Regions from separate parts of the Arthrobacter sp. NPDC092385 genome, predicted to be linked through region 3. Evidence: riboswitches for the same ligand, from Rfam matches in the RefSeq annotation. Region 3 holds a riboswitch; each other region holds the start of a gene.
The links. A riboswitch is a leader RNA that binds a small molecule or an ion and turns the genes downstream of it on or off. The one in region 3 is predicted to bind cyclic di-AMP.
Positions count from the first base shown of each region.

Region 1 (5,642 bases), on a different contig from region 3:
TGCCGTCCTGTCCTGCCAGGATCACTGCCCGGCGTCGTGTGCCTGGTGGAGTGCGGGCAGCGGCTCCCGGCTACCCGCAGAGGGAGCGACCCCGCCTGCCACGGCGCCCTCGGCCGCCGCCTCGCCGTCGGACAGGATCCAGTGGGCGCTGTCCATGCCGCGCAGGATCTTGCGACCCACCCGTTCGAGGTCCGCGACGTCCCGTCCGTCGAGGGAGTCGAAGACCAGGGAGCGCACCTGGGAGACGTGGGACACCGCGAGTTCCGCCAGCATCCCGAGGCCGGCGGGGGTGAGGGACGCGGTGGTCACGCGGCCGTCGGAATCGGAGGGCAGCCGGGTGACCCAGCCTCGCCCCTCGAGCTTCTTCACCACGTGGCTGAGACGCGAGAGCGAGGCCGTCGAACGGGCCGCGAGCTCGCTCATCGGCAGGCGCGTGCCCTCCGACTCCGACAGCATCGCCAGCACGTGGTAGTCGAACAGGGTGATGCGGGCCTCGCGGAACAGGTGGGCATCGAGTGACGCGGGGAGCAGGGACGTGAGTGCGTAGAGTGCCAGCCATGCCCGCCGCTCGTCGGGTGTGAGCCATTGCGCCGCCATTGCCTCATTCTGGCATACCGCCCCACAGGCGCCGTAGGGCTCCGCCCCTGCCCGTGCACGGTTGCGGGCGGCGCCGGCACCGTGTTCCTTCGAGGGCCTCAGGCGTGAACGGACGCCCAGTGCGGGTGGCCCAGGGCCGGGTACTTCGGCACCAGTTCGTCACCCGAGGAGACACCGCGCAGGCGCCTGCCCACCCACGGCGTGAGGTACTCCCGCGCCCACTGAGCGTCGGCCCGCAGCTGCTCGATCCGCTTCAGGGCCGGGCGCGCCTCGAGTTCCGGCACGTCCACCTGGTGCGAGGCCTTCATGGCCTCGAGGACCCGTGCGGCCATGAGCGTGTGGCCCGCCGTGGACATGTGCATGCGGTCCACATCCCAGTAGCTCCAGTCCTGGAACTCGCGGAGGCGCCAGTAGTCCACCACCGTGGCAGCACGCTCGTCGGCGATCTCGCGCACCCACTCGTTGTAGACGGCGGTGCGGCCGCGGGTCTTCCCGAAGACCGCGGAGCCCGAGGCGTCGAATCCGGTGAAGAGCACGACGTCGGCGCCTGCCTCGCGGAGCCGGGCTATGCCGGCGTCGTAGTGGGACATGAGGAGGTCGATGTCGATCCGCGGGCGCAGGATGTCGTTCGCGCCGGCGTAGATCGTGACGAGCGTCGGCTCCAGGGCGAGGGCGGCGTCGATCTGCTCGTCGAGGATCTGGCGCATCTTCTTGCCGCGGATCGCGAGGTTGGCGTAGCCCCAGGACGGGTCGGCGAGGATGAGCTGCTCGGCGACGCGGTCGGCCCAGCCGCGGACGCCGTTGGGGGACGCCGGGTCCCAGTCGCCCACCCCTTCCGTGAAGGAATCGCCGAGGGCCACGTATCGCGAAGTGTAAGTCACGTCCAAAAGATTACCCTCGGCACCGGAGGGCACCGGGATAAGCTCGACGCACCCACCCGTTGACACCCGCACGAAGGACACCATGCCCACCGACGCTACATCCGAGGCGACTGCCGGCGTGGTCGCGGACGCCGGATCGGGCGGCCGTCGCGCCGCGCTCATCATCAACCCCATCAAGGCCACCACCTCCGATGTGGCGGGCGCCGTCCGCCGCATCTCCGCCGAGGACGGCTGGGAGGATCCCCTCGTCATCGAGACCACGGCGGACGATCCCGGTCACGGCCAGGCGCGCCAGGCTCTCGACGCCGGGGTAGACCTCGTCATCGCGGCCGGCGGCGACGGCACGGTCCGCTGCGTCGCCGAGGAACTGGCCGGGACCGGCACCATGATGGCGCTCGTGCCGCTCGGCACGGGGAACCTCCTGGCCCGCAACCTCGACATCGCCGTCGACGACCCGGACGCCGCCGTCGAAGCCGCCTTCCGCGGGACCGAACGCACCATCGACGTCGTGCACGTGACGGTGGACCGGGCGCAGGACGCCCACGTCTTCCTCGTCATGGCCGGTATCGGCTACGACGCCGCCATCATGTCCGACACGCGTGACGAGCTGAAGGACAAGGTGGGCTGGCTCGCCTATGTCGACGCCGGGATCAGGAACCTCCCGGGCAGGCCGGCCCGGACCACCATCTCCGTGGACGGCGGCAGGCCCTTCGAGCGCCGTCTCCGCAGCGTGATGGGCGGGAACTGCGGGAAGATCATGGGCGGCCTCGAGATCTTTCCCGGCGCGAAGATCGACGACGGCCTGATGGACCTCATGACCGTCGCCCCCAAGGGCAGGCTCGGCTGGCTCGCCGTTGCGGGCAAGCTGTTCACACGCGGCAAGGGCAAGGGCAAGGACCCCTCCCTCGAGTACTTCCAGTGCCGCACGGCGGAGGTCACCCTGCGCGAGCCGCTCGAGGTGCAGCTCGACGGCGACCCGCTGGGCAAGGCGACGCACATGGCCTTCGAGATGAAGCCCGACTCGCTCCGGCTCCGGATGCCGCTGGGCTACAAGGACCCCGCCGTCGTCAGCGAGCCCCTGCCGTAGCGGAAGGAGGCGGCACCTCCCGAACCGGGACATGCTCACCGCCGGGTAGTCACAGCCAGGGCTGCGGGTCCACCTTCTCGTCATCGACCAGGACCTCGAAGTGCAGGTGGCAGCCGGTGGAGTTGCCCGTGCTGCCAACCGCGCCGATGACGTCGCCACGGTTCACCGTGGCCCCGACCACGACCCCGAGAGCGCTCATGTGGTTGTAGGTGGTCTTCAAGCCGTCACCGTGGTCGATCACGATGCGCTGGCCTCCGCCGTACGCGTGCCAGCCGGAGTCGACGACGGTTCCCGCGTCGGCCGCCCTGATTGGGGTGCCGCACGCGCTGGCGTAGTCCTGGCCGGTGTGGAGTTCGGACCCGTAGCCGCCCAGGGGGTTCACGCGGTACCCGAAGGTCGAGGCGACCACCGGGTTGTCCACAGGAGCACCGAAGGCCTTGCGCTCCTTCGCGGCGGGTGTCAGCGAGGCCGAGAGCGCCCGCGCGTCGGCGATGCTCGGCGCGATCCCCTCGGCGGCCGGACCTGCGCTCTCGAGGGCGAAGATGACCGTGGCCTCCGCCGGCGCGGTGACGGCCGGCGCGATCCCGGAGGCGAGGGCGACACCGTCGGCGCCGGCGGGCGTGGTGGCGGCCGATGGCGCGACGGCCCCCATGAGGAGGCCCGCCGAGGCGAGCACGATACCCGCGGTGGCCGCGTTGTCACGCAACCGTGCCAGCGGCGTCGGCCCTGCGGCTGCGCGGAGGAGCGTCGAGGAGTGGCGGGCTGCGCGCCGTGCGGACCGGGTCTGCGGCCGCGTGTCCAGGTCCGACGCGCGGGCGCTCCGCCGGGTGGGGAGGTCGGGTACGGGGGCTGCCGGCGTGGGCGCGGTGGCCTCGGGCGTCAGCGCAGCGGTGGCCGCCGCGTCGCGCCCGGCCCTCTCCCGCTCGCGAAGTTCACGGCGGGTCCGGTCCGGCGCGGCGTCGAGCCCGTGTGCTGCAGGAGCAGGCACGCCGGGAGCAGGAACCACGAAGGGCGAGGCGGGCAGGACGGGCGCCGTCAGGACGGCCACCGGCAGGGCGGCTACCGGCGCAGGGAGCCGGACGGCGGAGCCGTGCACCGCGGGTGCACCGGGAGCGGCCGGGGATGCCGTGGCGGCAGTCGCAGGAACGGCCGGAGCCGCCGGGTCGGCGGGATGCGACTGGACGCGGAGCGAGCGACGGCTCGGAAGCGGGGCGTGGGCGGAGCGGCGGAGGGCCGACTGGTGGTGCGCGCGCTCGTCGGACGCGCGACGGCGCCCGGACAGGACCGTCTGGGTCAACTGCATACCTCTCTCAGGACGCCCACGAAGTCAGCTGTCGGATTCGAGCAAGAGTGAACTCGGCCCCCTCGGCGCGGGCTCGGACGGCGGCAGGACCGCATCCGAGGCGCGCCGTGCTGAGGGCTTCACCCCGAGGCGGCACGAGCCGCCGGAATGTGGATCCTCCACCCCTGCCACAGGTTGTTCAGGCGGTCCGCTGGCAGGGTTAGGCGTGCGGACCTGGATCACATGGACCAGCTTTGACTGGTCAAACAGTAGGCGAGGACACGCGTAGTTACAATTCCGTTATCCAGCCTGTGGATGATTCGTGCGACACTGCGGTCCGGCATCGGAATCCTGCGGAAAGACGCGGGAAAACCTGAGTTTCGGCCGCCGCCGGTGCTTCAGGAGAGCTCTGCGCGCCCCTTGCGCCAATAGCCCATGAACGCAACCTGCTTCCTGTCCACCCCGACGTCCCGTACGAGGTAGCGACGCAGTCCACGCACCACGGCTGCCTCGCCCGCGATCCACGCGTAGAAGGGCTGGCTGCCCGGGAGGCGCCCGGGATTGACCGTCGATCTCACGATCGCCGCCTCGAGGCGCTGCGGTGTCTCCCAGAGGATGGATCCGTCGATGTCCACGTCCTCGGGCTCGCGTCCCCCCGCAACCGGCTCCGGGCCCGAGAGCGACACCCAGCCCGGAACCCGGACGGCGTCGCGGACGGCCGACTCGAGGAGCTCGCCGTGGCCCCGCCGCCCGCGCACCAGCCAGGTGACGGCGACGGACGACCGCGTCCGGATGTCCTGGATGTCCTGCTCGCCCGGCACCTCGAGGAAGGCATGGCCGCCGATGTCCGCGGGCAGGGCCTCGAGGATCGCGCTGATGGCCGGCACGGCCGTCTCGTCGCCGGCCAGCAGCACGTGCTGCGCGAGTCCCGGGCTCCATTCGATCCCGCCGTAGGCACCCGCCGTCGCGCACTGGGCCGCGGCGGAGTTGGGGCCGATCACGCAGACACGGTCGCCGGGCCGGGCCGCTGCCGCCCACTCCGACGCGGGCCCTCCGCGCCCGTCGGCGTCGAGGTGCATGACGAAGTCGACGTCGATCTCCGGCTGCGGCCCGCCGCAGCGGGACTCACGCACGGTGTAGGTGCGCATGGAGCCGCGCTCCTCCGCCTCCATGCCGAGCCACAGCTGGTACCAGTTCGCCGAGTCGCCGCGCCTCATCATCCCTGCGATGTCGGGGCACTCGCGCCCCGCCGCGGGGATGACGATCTTGATCCGGAGATCGAGGGTGTCCCCCGCCACGCCGAACGCCGCCAGGCAGGTGCCGCCGAAAGTGATGCGGCGGAACGTGGAGCTGAGGTCCTGGACCGCCGTGACGACGACGTCGAATGCCAGCACCATGGGCTCGGTGTCCGCCGTGGTGCGCCGCGCGCTTCGCTGGGTGACTTCGGTCATGATGCTGCCTCCACGTGGGCGGGAACGATGTCCTGCGGGTTGGGTCGGTAGCCCCGGAGCGGCTCGCGGCCGGCCGGGGATGTCGGGGGACGGACGGGCGCGGCGGCACCGTGGTGCCTGCCGATGGGAACCACCATGGGCGTGCCGGACACCGGGTCCTCGATCACGCGGCATGCCAGGTCGAACACGCCCGAGACCGTGTCCTCGGTGACGACGGCGGACGGCGCCCCCTCGGCGACGATCCGGCCGTCCCGCATCGCGATCAGGTGGTCCGCGTAGCGTGCCGCGAGGTTCAGGTCGTGCAGCACCATGACGACGGTCGTCCCGGAGCGCCTGTTGAGGTC
Region 1 is NZ_JBIVQL010000001.1:242,919-248,560, reverse strand. Features, by position in the region: gene ACIQCY_RS01230 (MarR family winged helix-turn-helix transcriptional regulator) at 22-597, opposite strand; gene ACIQCY_RS01225 (SGNH/GDSL hydrolase family protein) at 696-1,478, opposite strand; gene ACIQCY_RS01220 (diacylglycerol/lipid kinase family protein) at 1,597-2,565, shown strand; gene ACIQCY_RS01215 (M23 family metallopeptidase) at 2,615-3,862, opposite strand; cyclic di-AMP (ydaO/yuaA leader) riboswitch at 3,866-4,084, opposite strand; gene ACIQCY_RS01210 (siderophore-interacting protein) at 4,246-5,298, opposite strand; gene ACIQCY_RS01205 (ABC transporter ATP-binding protein) at 5,295-5,642, opposite strand, start outside.
Region 1: it holds a riboswitch for cyclic di-AMP, as region 3 does, so the genes downstream of both, ACIQCY_RS01215 (M23 family metallopeptidase) here and ACIQCY_RS17250 (LysM peptidoglycan-binding domain-containing protein) in region 3, are expected to answer to the same signal.

Region 2 (5,642 bases), on a different contig from region 3:
CGTGCGGTCGGTGAACGCGGCTTCGAGGCTCGCGGCATCGGGCTGGAAGTCGGGCGCCCGCAGCGGGGCCGTGGTGTGCGTGGCACCCGAGAGCCCGATCACGGCGCCGTAGGAGTCGTAGAAGGGTTCGAAGGTCAGCACCTCGTCGCCGGGGCCGGCGAACGCGAGGATCGCTGCTGCGATCGACTCGGTGGCGCCCGTGCTCACGATCACCTCGGTCAGCGGATCCACGGTCAGGCCGTAGAAGCGCTCCTGGTGGGCGGCGATGGCGTGGCGCAGGACGGCGAGTCCCTGGCCCGGGGCGTACTGGTTGGCGCCCTCGGCGATCGCCGAGCGGGCGGCGTCCAGGATCTCCCGCGGTCCGTCCTCGTCCGGGAAACCCTGGCCCAGGTTGATCGCCGCATGCTGCTGCGCCAGGGCGGTCACCTCCTCGAAGATGGTGATGCCGAGCTTTCCGTCGCTGTCGAGCAGGTTGGCCCCGAGCGCCGCCCTCGCCCACGGCGCCGTGCCGCTGTTCCGCGTCGCACTCTTCCCCGCGTGTGTCGTCATGACTCCAGTATTGCCGCTCGGCGGACCACGACGGCGGACCACGACGGCGGACCACGACCGGCGCACCGCGGGTCCAGGCGTGGTCCCGCGGCTCTTCCCGCTCTTCGGTACGGTGGGGCTATGAGCCGCGCCGTCTGCCCCGGATCGTTCGACCCCGTCCACAACGGCCACATCGAGGTCATCAGCCGCGCCTCGCGGCTCTTCGACGAGGTGATCGTCGCCGTGTCGACGAACTACTCGAAGAAGTACCGGTTCGGTATCGACGACCGCATGGCGTTCTGCACGGCGAGCGTCGCGCACCTGCCCGGAGTCACCGTGCTGCCGATGGGTACCGGACTCCTGGCGGACTTCTGCAGGGACCACGGGGCCACGGCACTCGTGAAGGGGCTGCGGTCGGGCCTCGACTTCGACTACGAACTGCCGATGGCCACGATGAACCGCCACCTCGCCGATGTCGACACCGTGTTCCTGCCCACCGCCACGGAATTCGCCCACGTCTCGTCCACGCTGCTGAAGGAGGTCGCCTCGCTCGGAGGCGACATCCGTCCCTTCGTCCCGGACGCGGTCCTCCGTCGGCTCGTACCGTGACGGTCCTGGCCGCGCGGGCCGCATTCTCCGGCCTGCAGCGTCCCCGCCGCCTGTCCGCCCGTCGTTTTGGGCCTGCCCGGATGATCAGGCTAGGATGGTACGTCGGTCATATGTTCTACAGGAGTCACCATTAAAAGCGATCTCAGTTCGCCGTTGACGTTCAGCGTCAAGGATCTCGGACGCAGTCCGGGAAGCATGCGGACAATCGAGGAACATGTACCGGCACCGAAGGATTTCGGCGTCGCCCTGATCGGCGTGCAGGAGGGTTCCGAGATGGAACTCGACCTGCGCTTCGAATCGGTACATGAGGGAATCCTGGTGTCGGGAACGGCAAACGTCGAGGTAACCGGCGAGTGCGGCCGTTGCCTGGAGCCACTGCGGTTCGACCGCGACGTGGACATCCAGGAGCTCTTCTTCTACAGCGACTCCGAGTCGCTGTCGGTGGAAGAGGAAGAAGAACAGCACAGGGTGGAGAACGATTCGGTCGCTCTGGAGCCCGTGCTGAGGGATGCGGTGGTTACGTCGCTGCCATTCCAGCCGGTGTGCCGGGAGGATTGCAAGGGTCTGTGCTCCGAATGCGGAGCCCGGCTCAACGATGATCCGGACCACCACCATGAAGTTCTGGATCCTCGCTGGTCAGCCCTCGCCGGGTTGGCAGGCACCGCCGCTGAGAATGACGCGGCACCCAAGTCAGAGTCAGACGAGAGAGAAGAGAGTTAGCCGTGGCTGTCCCCAAGCGGAAGATGTCCCGCGCGAATACCCGCGCACGCCGGTCCCAGTGGAAGGCAACCGCCCCCAAGCTGGTCAAGACCCTCGAGAACGGCCGCGTCACCTACAGCCTCGCCCACCAGGCCAAGGTTGTCACCGATTCAGCCGGCACGCCGCTGTTCCTCGAGTACAAGGGCCGCAAGGTAGCCGACGTCTGACAACGGACCCCGGCCCGCCGCATGCCTGACGGTGCGGCGGGCATCGGCCCGATGCTGGATCAGCTGATGCGGTTGTGAAGAATACTGAAGACCTTACGAAGCGTCTCGGTGTCGATATCGACGCCGAGACGCTTCGTCTTGCCCTGACCCACCGGTCCTATGCCTATGAGAAGGGCGGGATCCCCACCAACGAGCGCCTGGAGTTCCTCGGCGACTCGGTGCTGGGCCTCTCGGTGACGGACGCGCTGTACCGCGACAATCCCGGACTCTCCGAGGGTGAGCTCGCGAAGAGGCGATCGGCCGTCGTGAGCACCAAGGCACTCGCCGGGGTGGCGCGCTCCCTGGACCTCGGCAGTTACGTGCTGCTCGGGCAGGGTGAGAAGCTCACCAACGGGCGCGACAAGGCCTCGATCCTCGCCGACACCATGGAGGCCGTCATCGGTGCGGCCTACCTCAGCCACGGCATCGAGACTGCGCGCGTGATGGTCATGCGGCTGATCGGACCGCTGCTGCGGGATTCCGCCGTGCTCGGCGAAGGCACCGACTGGAAGACCCGCATCCAGGAGACGGCGGCGGCACGGCGTCTCGGACTCATCGACTACCAGGTCGAGGGGACGGGCCCCGACCACGCCCGCACGTTCACGGCCCGCCTGCTGATCGGCGGTGTGGAGTACGGCTCCGGCTGCGGGAATTCGAAGAAGGAAGCCGAGCAGGCGGCCGCGGCCGAGTCCTGGAAGCTCCTGGTGGCCGGTGCCGGTGCATCGCCCGACAGCGACGCGGCGGACGTCCGGCCCGCCGTCGGGCCCTGAGTGCCTGAACTGCCCGAGGTCGAGGTGGTGCGCCGCGGCCTTGCGCGCTGGGTCACCGGGCGCGTCATCGAGACCGTCGAGGTCCTGGACGCCCGATCGCTCCGACGTCATGTCGCCGGCGTGGAGGACTTCGAGGGGAACGTCGCGGGTGCCCGCGTGAGGGACGTCGTGCGCCGTGGGAAGTTCCTCTGGATGACCCTCGAGGACCCCGGGAGCATGTCCGCCCACCCGCGCGTGGCCCTGATGGCGCACCTCGGCATGAGTGGGCAACTGCTGATCGAGGAGCCCGGTGCGCCGCTGGAGAAGCACCTCAAGGTACGCCTCCGGCTCTCCCGCGCTGTCGACGAGGAGGGCGCGGACCTTCCGGCCGACCTGCGGTTCGTGGACCAGCGCATCTTCGGCGGCATGTTCGTCGCAGACCTGGAGCCGACGGAGGACGGCGGGCCGGGCGGGCTCGGAGCCGGCAGCCTTCCCCTGGTGCCCCATCAGGCCGCACACATCGCGCGGGATCCCCTCGACCCGGCGTTCTCCGCGGAGTCCTTCCACCGACGGCTCCGGCAACGGAAGACCGGGCTCAAACGCGCCCTGCTCGATCAGGGGCTCATCTCGGGCATCGGCAACATCTATGCCGACGAGGCGTTATGGGCGGCCAGGTTCCATTACGCCCGTCCCACCGACACCATGAGGCGTCCCGATACCGTGCGCATCCTCGAGGCGGCCACCACCGTCATGACGCGCGCCCTGGCGGCCGGCGGCACGAGTTTCGACGCGCTGTACGTGAACGTGAACGGGGCGTCCGGCTACTTCGCCCGGGACCTCGAAGCCTACGGGCGCGCCGGTTTGTCCTGCCGCCGGTGTGCCGCGGAAGGCCGGCATACCCTGCTGCGCCGGGAGTCCTTCATGAACAGGTCGTCCTACCTGTGTCCCTTCTGCCAGCCGAAGCCGCGCAACGCACGCCTGTAGCCGAGCGTGCCGGAAATTCGGCGAGATCCAGGTCTCGTGATCCAAACGTGACAAGAGCAGGTCCAGCGCGTACCGTTAACCCCGCGCCCGTCCACCACGGAGGGGCGCCCTTCCTCACTCTGCCTAACCCTGTCGATGAGGACGGACCGTTCGCACAAGACATTCGACAGGGGCGGGGGAACCGATAGCGGACTCGTCACGAGTCCTAGGGGTAAAGACACGCGTGGACCAGCTTTGGGGCGGTGGTCCACGAACAGCGTGTCCGGATGTCCCATCCGAACCCGACAGCTAACTTCGTAGGCATTGGGAAAGGCATCATCATGTCCAAGAAGAGCCATGTCGCGCGCCACCGGGCCGTCCCTGCGCGTATCAACCCCCTCGTCACGGCATCCCGTGCAGTCACCGCGACTGCTTCGGTCGCTGGCAAGCCCGCCGCCGTCGTCGTTGCCGCATCCGGCATCATGATCGGCGCCGCACTTCCGGCCAGCGCCGCAGGCGAGATCGTCCCCGTCGAGACGGTCAGCCAGCAGGCCGCGGCAGTGAGCACCGCTTCGGCCGGTTCCTACACGGTCCAGGCGGGCGACACCCTCGGCAGCATCGCAGCAGCTCACGGCGTGAGCCTCGACGGCCTGTTCACGGCCAACGGCCTCGGCTACAGCTCGATCATCTACCCCGGCCAGTCGCTCTCGCTCAGCGGTTCGGCTGCACCCCAGCAGTACTCGGTGCAGTCCGCTTCCGTCGTAGCCGCACCGCAGGCTGCTCCCGCTGCTCCTGCTCCCGCAGCACCGTACAGCTTCCAGTCGGCATCGATCGGTGCGCCCGCTCCCGGCATCGTCGGAACGGCCCTGCAGGGCAAGGGGTCCGGCTACGTCTACGGCGGAACGTCCTACGGCGCCTGGGACTGCTCGGGCTTCGTCCAGTGGGTCTACGCCCAGAACGGCATCAACCTGCCGCGCACCACCTGGTCGCAGTTCGCCGCGCTCAAGGGCACCAACAACCCCCAGCCGGGCGACCTGGTGAGCCAGAACGGCGGCAGCCACGTCGGTATCTACCTCGGCAACGGCCAGATGATCAGTGCACTCAACCCCTCGCAGGGCACGCAGGTGCACTCCGTCAACGTCATGTCGGTGGACGGCTACTACACCCGCTAGCGTGTCGTCGGTCCGCCGATGACGCAGCAGTGACACAGAAGGGCGGGATGCATGCATCCCGCCCTTCGCCATGTCCCGGTGGAGTTCCGCCTGCTCAGCGGTAGGAGGCAGCCAGCCGCTCGAAGCCCTCGTCGATACCGATCGACGGTTCCCACTGCAGGACCGCCCGGGTGCGCCGTTGGTCGAACCAGTGCGCCGTCGAGAGCTGCTCGGCGAGGAACCGGGTCATGGGCGGCTCCTCCGGCCGTCCCAGCGCACGCCAGGCGCGCTCGATCACGGCGCCCGCGCCGCGCGCCATGGAGCCGGGTACGGACCATCCGGGCGGTCGCACCCCTCCGGCACGGCAGATCCCCTCGAGCAACTCCGCGATGGGGCGCGGCTCGCCGTTCGTCACGACGAACGCCTGGCCCCGGGCGGCCTCGATCCGGCGGAGGCAGGCGATGATCGCCGACGCCGCGTTGTCGACGTACGTGGTGTCGATCAGGGCGGTCCCGCCGTCGAGGAGGGGCAGCCGGCCGTGGCGGGCCCGGTCGATGACGCGCTCCACGAGCTGCGTGTCGCCGGGGCCCCAGACGATGTGCGGCCGTACGGCCGCGACGCGGAAGGCGGGGGTCGAGCGGGCGAGGGCCAGCAGTTCGGCCGCTGCCTTCGTGCGC
Region 2 is NZ_JBIVQL010000006.1:203,714-209,355, reverse strand. Features, by position in the region: gene ACIQCY_RS10095 (aminotransferase class I/II-fold pyridoxal phosphate-dependent enzyme) at 1-549, opposite strand, end outside; gene coaD (pantetheine-phosphate adenylyltransferase) at 670-1,137, shown strand; gene ACIQCY_RS10085 (YceD family protein) at 1,291-1,857, shown strand; gene rpmF (50S ribosomal protein L32) at 1,860-2,063, shown strand; gene rnc (ribonuclease III) at 2,138-2,872, shown strand; gene mutM (bifunctional DNA-formamidopyrimidine glycosylase/DNA-(apurinic or apyrimidinic site) lyase) at 2,873-3,835, shown strand; cyclic di-AMP (ydaO/yuaA leader) riboswitch at 3,946-4,153, shown strand; gene ACIQCY_RS10065 (NlpC/P60 family protein) at 4,156-4,986, shown strand; gene ACIQCY_RS10060 (NAD-dependent epimerase/dehydratase family protein) at 5,081-5,642, opposite strand, start outside.
Region 2: it holds a riboswitch for cyclic di-AMP, as region 3 does, so the genes downstream of both, ACIQCY_RS10065 (NlpC/P60 family protein) here and ACIQCY_RS17250 (LysM peptidoglycan-binding domain-containing protein) in region 3, are expected to answer to the same signal.

Region 3 (5,642 bases):
TCTTCCGAATGTTCGAGATCGGATCCCTTCGCCATGGCACCGGTATCTGGAAGCACAGCGACGCCGATTACCTGGTCTCCTTAAAGGGGTCTCGACCCGAGTCCCAGTTGACGACCCTCAATAAGGTGAAGGCGGCGCTGCAGGCCCGGTACCCCAACACGCCGATCGTCACGCGGCAACCCGCCGTCGTGTGCCGGTTCAGTGACGGCGACGTAGAGGTCGTTCCTGGCTTCTACTCCGACAGCGGCTATCTGATCCCGGATCCGACTGGCGGATGGATGAAGACCTTCCCCGAGGAGCACAACAAGTACGTCGGCGAAGTAAACAAGAAGCACAACGGTGCCGCGAAGAAGCTGGCTCGGCAGATAAAAATTTGGAAATACCGGCGCAACGTACCGGTTTCCTCCTGTTACCTCGAAATGCGCGCCGCGAAGCACCTCGATGGCGAGTCAACCTACCTGCCGGTCATGGACCTGCATCTCGCCCTTAAGAAGATCCTGGATGCGAACCTGGCGGCGATGAACGATCCAACGGGGCTTGGATCGCGCTTTACCGCGACATCATCAATCGGCAACAAGGTAGATGCCTTATCGAAGCTCGAGACCGCGGTGGCCCGCGCGGGCAAAGCCCGGGAATACGAGCGGGCCGACAATCAGGAGAAAGCAATCGAGCAACTGAAGTTGCTGTTCAATCTCTGACCTGTGATGAGTTCACACGATTACCAGCCCCCATCCAGTTCAACGATCGCTCGTCGACAGAATGACGAACGGGCTTTGCAACTCCTTGTTGCGCAGCGCAGGTTCTACAACCGTGCGAAGCGGTGGCAGAGCCTGCGATGGATCGGGATCCTCGTCATCGGCCTCGGAGGACCGTTCTTCTCGCTCCTTGCTCCTGCAGTTGCTGTCTCCGTCGCTGCCGTCACCGGTGTATGGCTCTTCGCCGGCCGGACCGTCCTTGCTCTACTTGAGAACCGGACCATGCTCAAGGCCGCCTGCGTGCAGGAGGAGCTGGACCAGTACCTGTTCGACATGCCAGATACCATCGATCGCTCAGGTCGCCCCACGCCCGAAGACATTGCGCTCATCGCCGCTGATAAGAAGCCACTCCGGGACGTGGCGAAGAAGGAAAAACTTGTCGACTGGTACACCGTCGACGCTGACAGTCCTGGCACCACGACCATAGCCATCGCCCAACGCAGCAACGCCGCCTACACAGACAGGCTTATCCGCACAACCGTCACTGTGTGGGCTGCCGCGGCAATCCTCTGGCTCGCCGGTCTCATTACTTGGGCGAGCATCAGCGGAGTCACCCTCGCCACTTTCCTCTTGGGAGCTCTCTTCCCCGTCCTACCGGCATTCCTCGATGTATCCGAGTACGTCATGAACACGTGGAAAGCCGCGCGCGACCGAGCGGACCTCGCGGCAACAATAGGGAGGCGCTTTTCCCGACGAGACCAGTCCATCGAGCCGCAGGATCTTCTCGTCTGGCAGGAACGTCTCTTTGACCTCCGTCGAACCACCCCTCAAGTGCCGAACTGGCTATACAAGATCACCCGTGCACGCAATGAACGCGCGATGAAACAGACTGCGAGTCACTTACGACATCAGAGCACCGACTGACGCCGTTAGTCGTCTCGGACTGAATCTTCTACCGACTCGTCTCCGAGAAGCGAGGTGGTGAGCTGAACGAATTCCTGCTTAAAAAAGTCGTTCTCGTACTCGGTGCTCGTCTGCGACCAGTGCTCAGCCTCGAGCGTAGGCAGCATCCTGATGATCGCTGACCTCAGGTACACCCCGCGGCTTCGGCTCGTGCGATCCGCTAAGGCGTCCAGGCGCTTGATAATGTCATTCGTCAGTCGCACGGACACGACATGATTTGGGTGCTGAGGAGACTGCTTACGACTCACCACGAAGACCTCCTGCGTCAGTAGTAAACAATGTTTACTACTGACCGCTGACAGTCACAGCACCAGCACCTCGTCCCGCACCTTCACCATTTCGGGGATTACTTCGACCTAGTGGGCGCCCACTCACGCTGGATGCGTCGCCCTCTACCTCGACCTCAAGAGCCGGCGCATGCGTGTGACTGAGTAGGAGCCTGCGGACGGGCTTTAACAAAAAGTGGCAGGTACCCCCGTCCAGGGCACCTGCCACTCTTGTTCAGCTTACGGACGCTGGGCGTCCGCTGAATCTGTGTTAGCCGTTGACGCGCACGAAGGACGAACCGGCGAGGTCCGACAGGGGGTGCTTGATCGTGAGGTTCGCGCCGTTCATGCCGCTGCTGATGACTTCGCCGTTGCCGACGTAGATGCCGATGTGGCCGGGGCGGATGACCAGGTCACCGGGGGCGGGGGTCGAGACGACTGTGCCGTACTGGTAGAACTGCGTGGGGCCGAGGTCTCCGACGTTCTTGCCGATGGAGCGCAGGGCCCGCTCGACGAGGATGGTGCAGTCCTGGATGGAGCCGAGCTGGCCGTAGGCCGAGGCGACGAGGGCGGCGCCGACGCCGCTGGCGGGGACCGCAGGAGCCGCGGGGGCTGCCGGGGCGATCGGTGCGATGGTCGCGGAGGTCAGCTGGATGCCGGCCGGTGCGGCTGCGGGTGCGGGTGCCACTGCGGCAGCTGCGGGGGCGGGTGCTGCGTAGAAGACCTGGCTGGCCGGTGCTGCTGCGGGGACCGCCGCGGGGCTGACGGCAACGCTTGCTCCGCCGGTGAGCTTGATTTGCTGCCCGGGGTAGATGATCGACGCGTAGGACAGGCCGTTCTGGGCCATGAGCGTGTTGAGGTTTAGTCCGTGCTTGGCAGCGATGGCGCCGAGGGTGTCGCCGGCGACGACGGTGTGCACGCCTGCAGCGGCAGGAGCTGCAACAACTGCGGGGGCGACGGGTGCGGCTGCAACGGGAGCCTGGGCTACGGTGCCCGTAGTGGCTTCCTGGGTGTAGGTGCCGGCCTGTGCGGGGGCGCCGACGGCGAAGACGAGGCCGCCGGTTGCTGCTGCGATGATGGCGGGCTTACCGAGTGCTACGGCACCGGTCTTCGCGGAGTGCGACAGGCCCTCGAGGGCGATGGAGTGGGTGACGACGGCGCGGTGGCGCGCCGGAATGGACGTACGTGACATGGTGATTGCCTCTCCCATGCCTGCGGGGTGAGCTGTCGGGTTCGGATGGGAGTTCACCCGGCCGTCCTTCAAGCCCTGGGCACTACCCTGCCGTCGCGGACGCTACGTGCAGGTCGTGCCTAGGTTGTCGGATCGACTTAACCCCGAGGGTCATCGCACAGATACATGCGGTGGCCCGGTGGAAACGTGGTTCCCCCGTCCCTGCCTACTGGGTGGTACGAACGGTTCCCGGATGCAGCGGCAGGGCTCGGCATTCTGCGCGGGAGTATGGTCTCGGCGGGGTGCCGAGAACATTGGACGAGAATACCCCAGGGTGGTATCAAAGTCACGTTCAGGTAACGGAGCACGGCGTGTCTTCGCAACACACCGTGAGCCGGATACCTGATGGTTACCGAGGTCAACAAAGCGCCGCCGATATGCCGCGGATATAGGGACAGGGGCCCTAACGACCAGCGATACTGGAAGTTGCTGCGCGATGGGCGCAGCAGGGGAAGGCACCAACGATCTCGGGCCGGCGCAACCGGATCGCATCGTTTGGTGGTGAAAGGGAATGACCGTGAGCTCCGGAACCGGAACGCATGCCAGCACTGCAACATCTCACGAAGCGGTTTCTGAAGCAGCCGGTGAGGCCACAGCACCCGACGCGGGCCAAAATCAGAAGGTGACTGGGCACACAGCCCATGGATACGCAGCGGACAAGGATGCGTACCTGCGACGCCTGAAGCGCATCGAGGGCCAGGTGCGCGGTATCGCCCGCATGGTCGATGAGGACAAGTACTGCATCGACATCCTCACCCAGGTTGCCGCGGTCAACAGTGCCATGCACGCCGTCAGCCTCGGATTGCTCGAGAACCACATGCAGCACTGCGTCGTCGACGCCGCTCACGAAGCCGCGACGAGCGGATCCTCCGACGTCATCGACGCCAAGGTCAAGGAAGCAACCCAAGCGATCAGCAGGCTCCTGCGCTAGACCCAGGCCTCCTCACCGAGCGCTGAACATGAGCGCTGGATGTGACGGGGTGAGGGTTTTCCGAAGACGGCTACTCGGTGGCTGCCCCTGGAGGCTGGAGTGTGGGGGCAGCCACCGGTGACCGAGCTCAGCTGAGAGTAGCGGCGAGTTCGCGGCAAGCCCTCTCGCAGCGGCGGCATGCTTCGGCGCAGATCCTGCAGTGCTCGTGCATCTGCGCGTGCTGCTCACATTCATCGGCGCACGCCTTGCAAGCGACTTCGCAGGCCAGCAGGACAGCTCGCGTGATGTTCGCGTCATAACCGGTATGCCGGGAGAGAATCCGGCCGGTCGTGGCGCAGATGTCCGCGCAGTCAGCGTTCGTGCGGATGCACTTGGTGAGTTCGGCAACCATGTCTTCGCTCAGACACGCGTCCCCGCACGCCGTGCAGGTCTGCGCACACTCGAAACAGGCCGCGATGCACTCGGCCAGCTTCTCGCGGTCAATACCGCCAAGATCCTTCGGGTACGTCTCGAGCATGGAGGTGATGTGAGTCATTGTTCCGCTCCTTATCCGTCGGTCTACTGAAGATTTACTGAAGGTTCAGGGGCATCCGGGGCCGGCGCCCCGCGTCTCACGCTAGCCCCCGCTCACCATGACCGGCCATGAATTCGTCGATGTGAGAGCGAGCAAGAATCCGCTTGACAGATACCCCATGGGGGTATAATTTCGTTGCTGTCGGCCCTCCTACGAGGTTTCCGGCATGACAACCGGAACCATTGTGATGGCGGGGCAGGCTCGCTGATCCTGACCTCCTACAGCGCTTCGATTCCCTCACGCATTCGCATGTTCCCTTGGAGGTTCCCATGTGCGGCACATCTGCTCCGTCGACCACTTCATCCACCGATTCGTCCATTGCTTCATCGACCGCTTCGTCTACTGTTTTGCTTCCCGTTACGGAGAAGAACGCCTCCGGGTGTTCCTGCTGCACCCCTCAGGAAGCTGCAGTGTCGGCTGCCCCGGTCACGTCCGACGACGTGTCCGCGGCGTTCCCGGTTCTTGGTCTGACCTGCGGCTCCTGCGCCTCCAGGGTCAGCGGCGCCGTCGGGAAAATCACCGGGGTCCATGAAGCACGGGTCGACCTCGTCGCCGGCGGCACATCCACCCTGCACGTCACTAGCACCACACCTCTCGACGCCGGGCTTGTCGCCTCGACGATCAGCGACGCCGGATACCAGCTGGCCTCCAAATAAGGCCGTGCAGCGCTTGATGTAGGAGCGCTGCAGGGACCAGAACATACCTGCTCAGGTGCCCCGGAAGGGCTCGATCATGACGAACAACGCACACCACCACAATCACCACCAGGGATCCCACAGTCCCACCAGCACACCCACCGCCACACCAACGGCCACAGAAGCTGCAGTCAACGGCAGCGATGACGCCCACACCACGCACGGCCAGGCCATGCCCCAGGCAGACGCCCACTCCGCTCTCGCCGAAACACACCACCCCACCGGCAACACCGCTCCGACCGACCACACTGGTCATGCAGGTCACGCCGGTCATTCAGGTCACTCGG
Region 3 is NZ_JBIVQL010000022.1:2,995-8,636, forward strand. Features, by position in the region: gene ACIQCY_RS17235 (hypothetical protein) at 1-698, shown strand, start outside; gene ACIQCY_RS17240 (S-4TM family putative pore-forming effector) at 705-1,619, shown strand; gene ACIQCY_RS17245 (ribbon-helix-helix protein, CopG family) at 1,625-1,909, opposite strand; gene ACIQCY_RS17250 (LysM peptidoglycan-binding domain-containing protein) at 2,196-3,116, opposite strand; cyclic di-AMP (ydaO/yuaA leader) riboswitch at 3,119-3,344, opposite strand; gene ACIQCY_RS17255 (metal-sensitive transcriptional regulator) at 3,667-4,086, shown strand; gene ACIQCY_RS17260 (four-helix bundle copper-binding protein) at 4,214-4,621, opposite strand; gene ACIQCY_RS17265 (heavy metal-associated domain-containing protein) at 5,071-5,316, shown strand; gene ACIQCY_RS17270 (heavy metal translocating P-type ATPase) at 5,393-5,642, shown strand, end outside.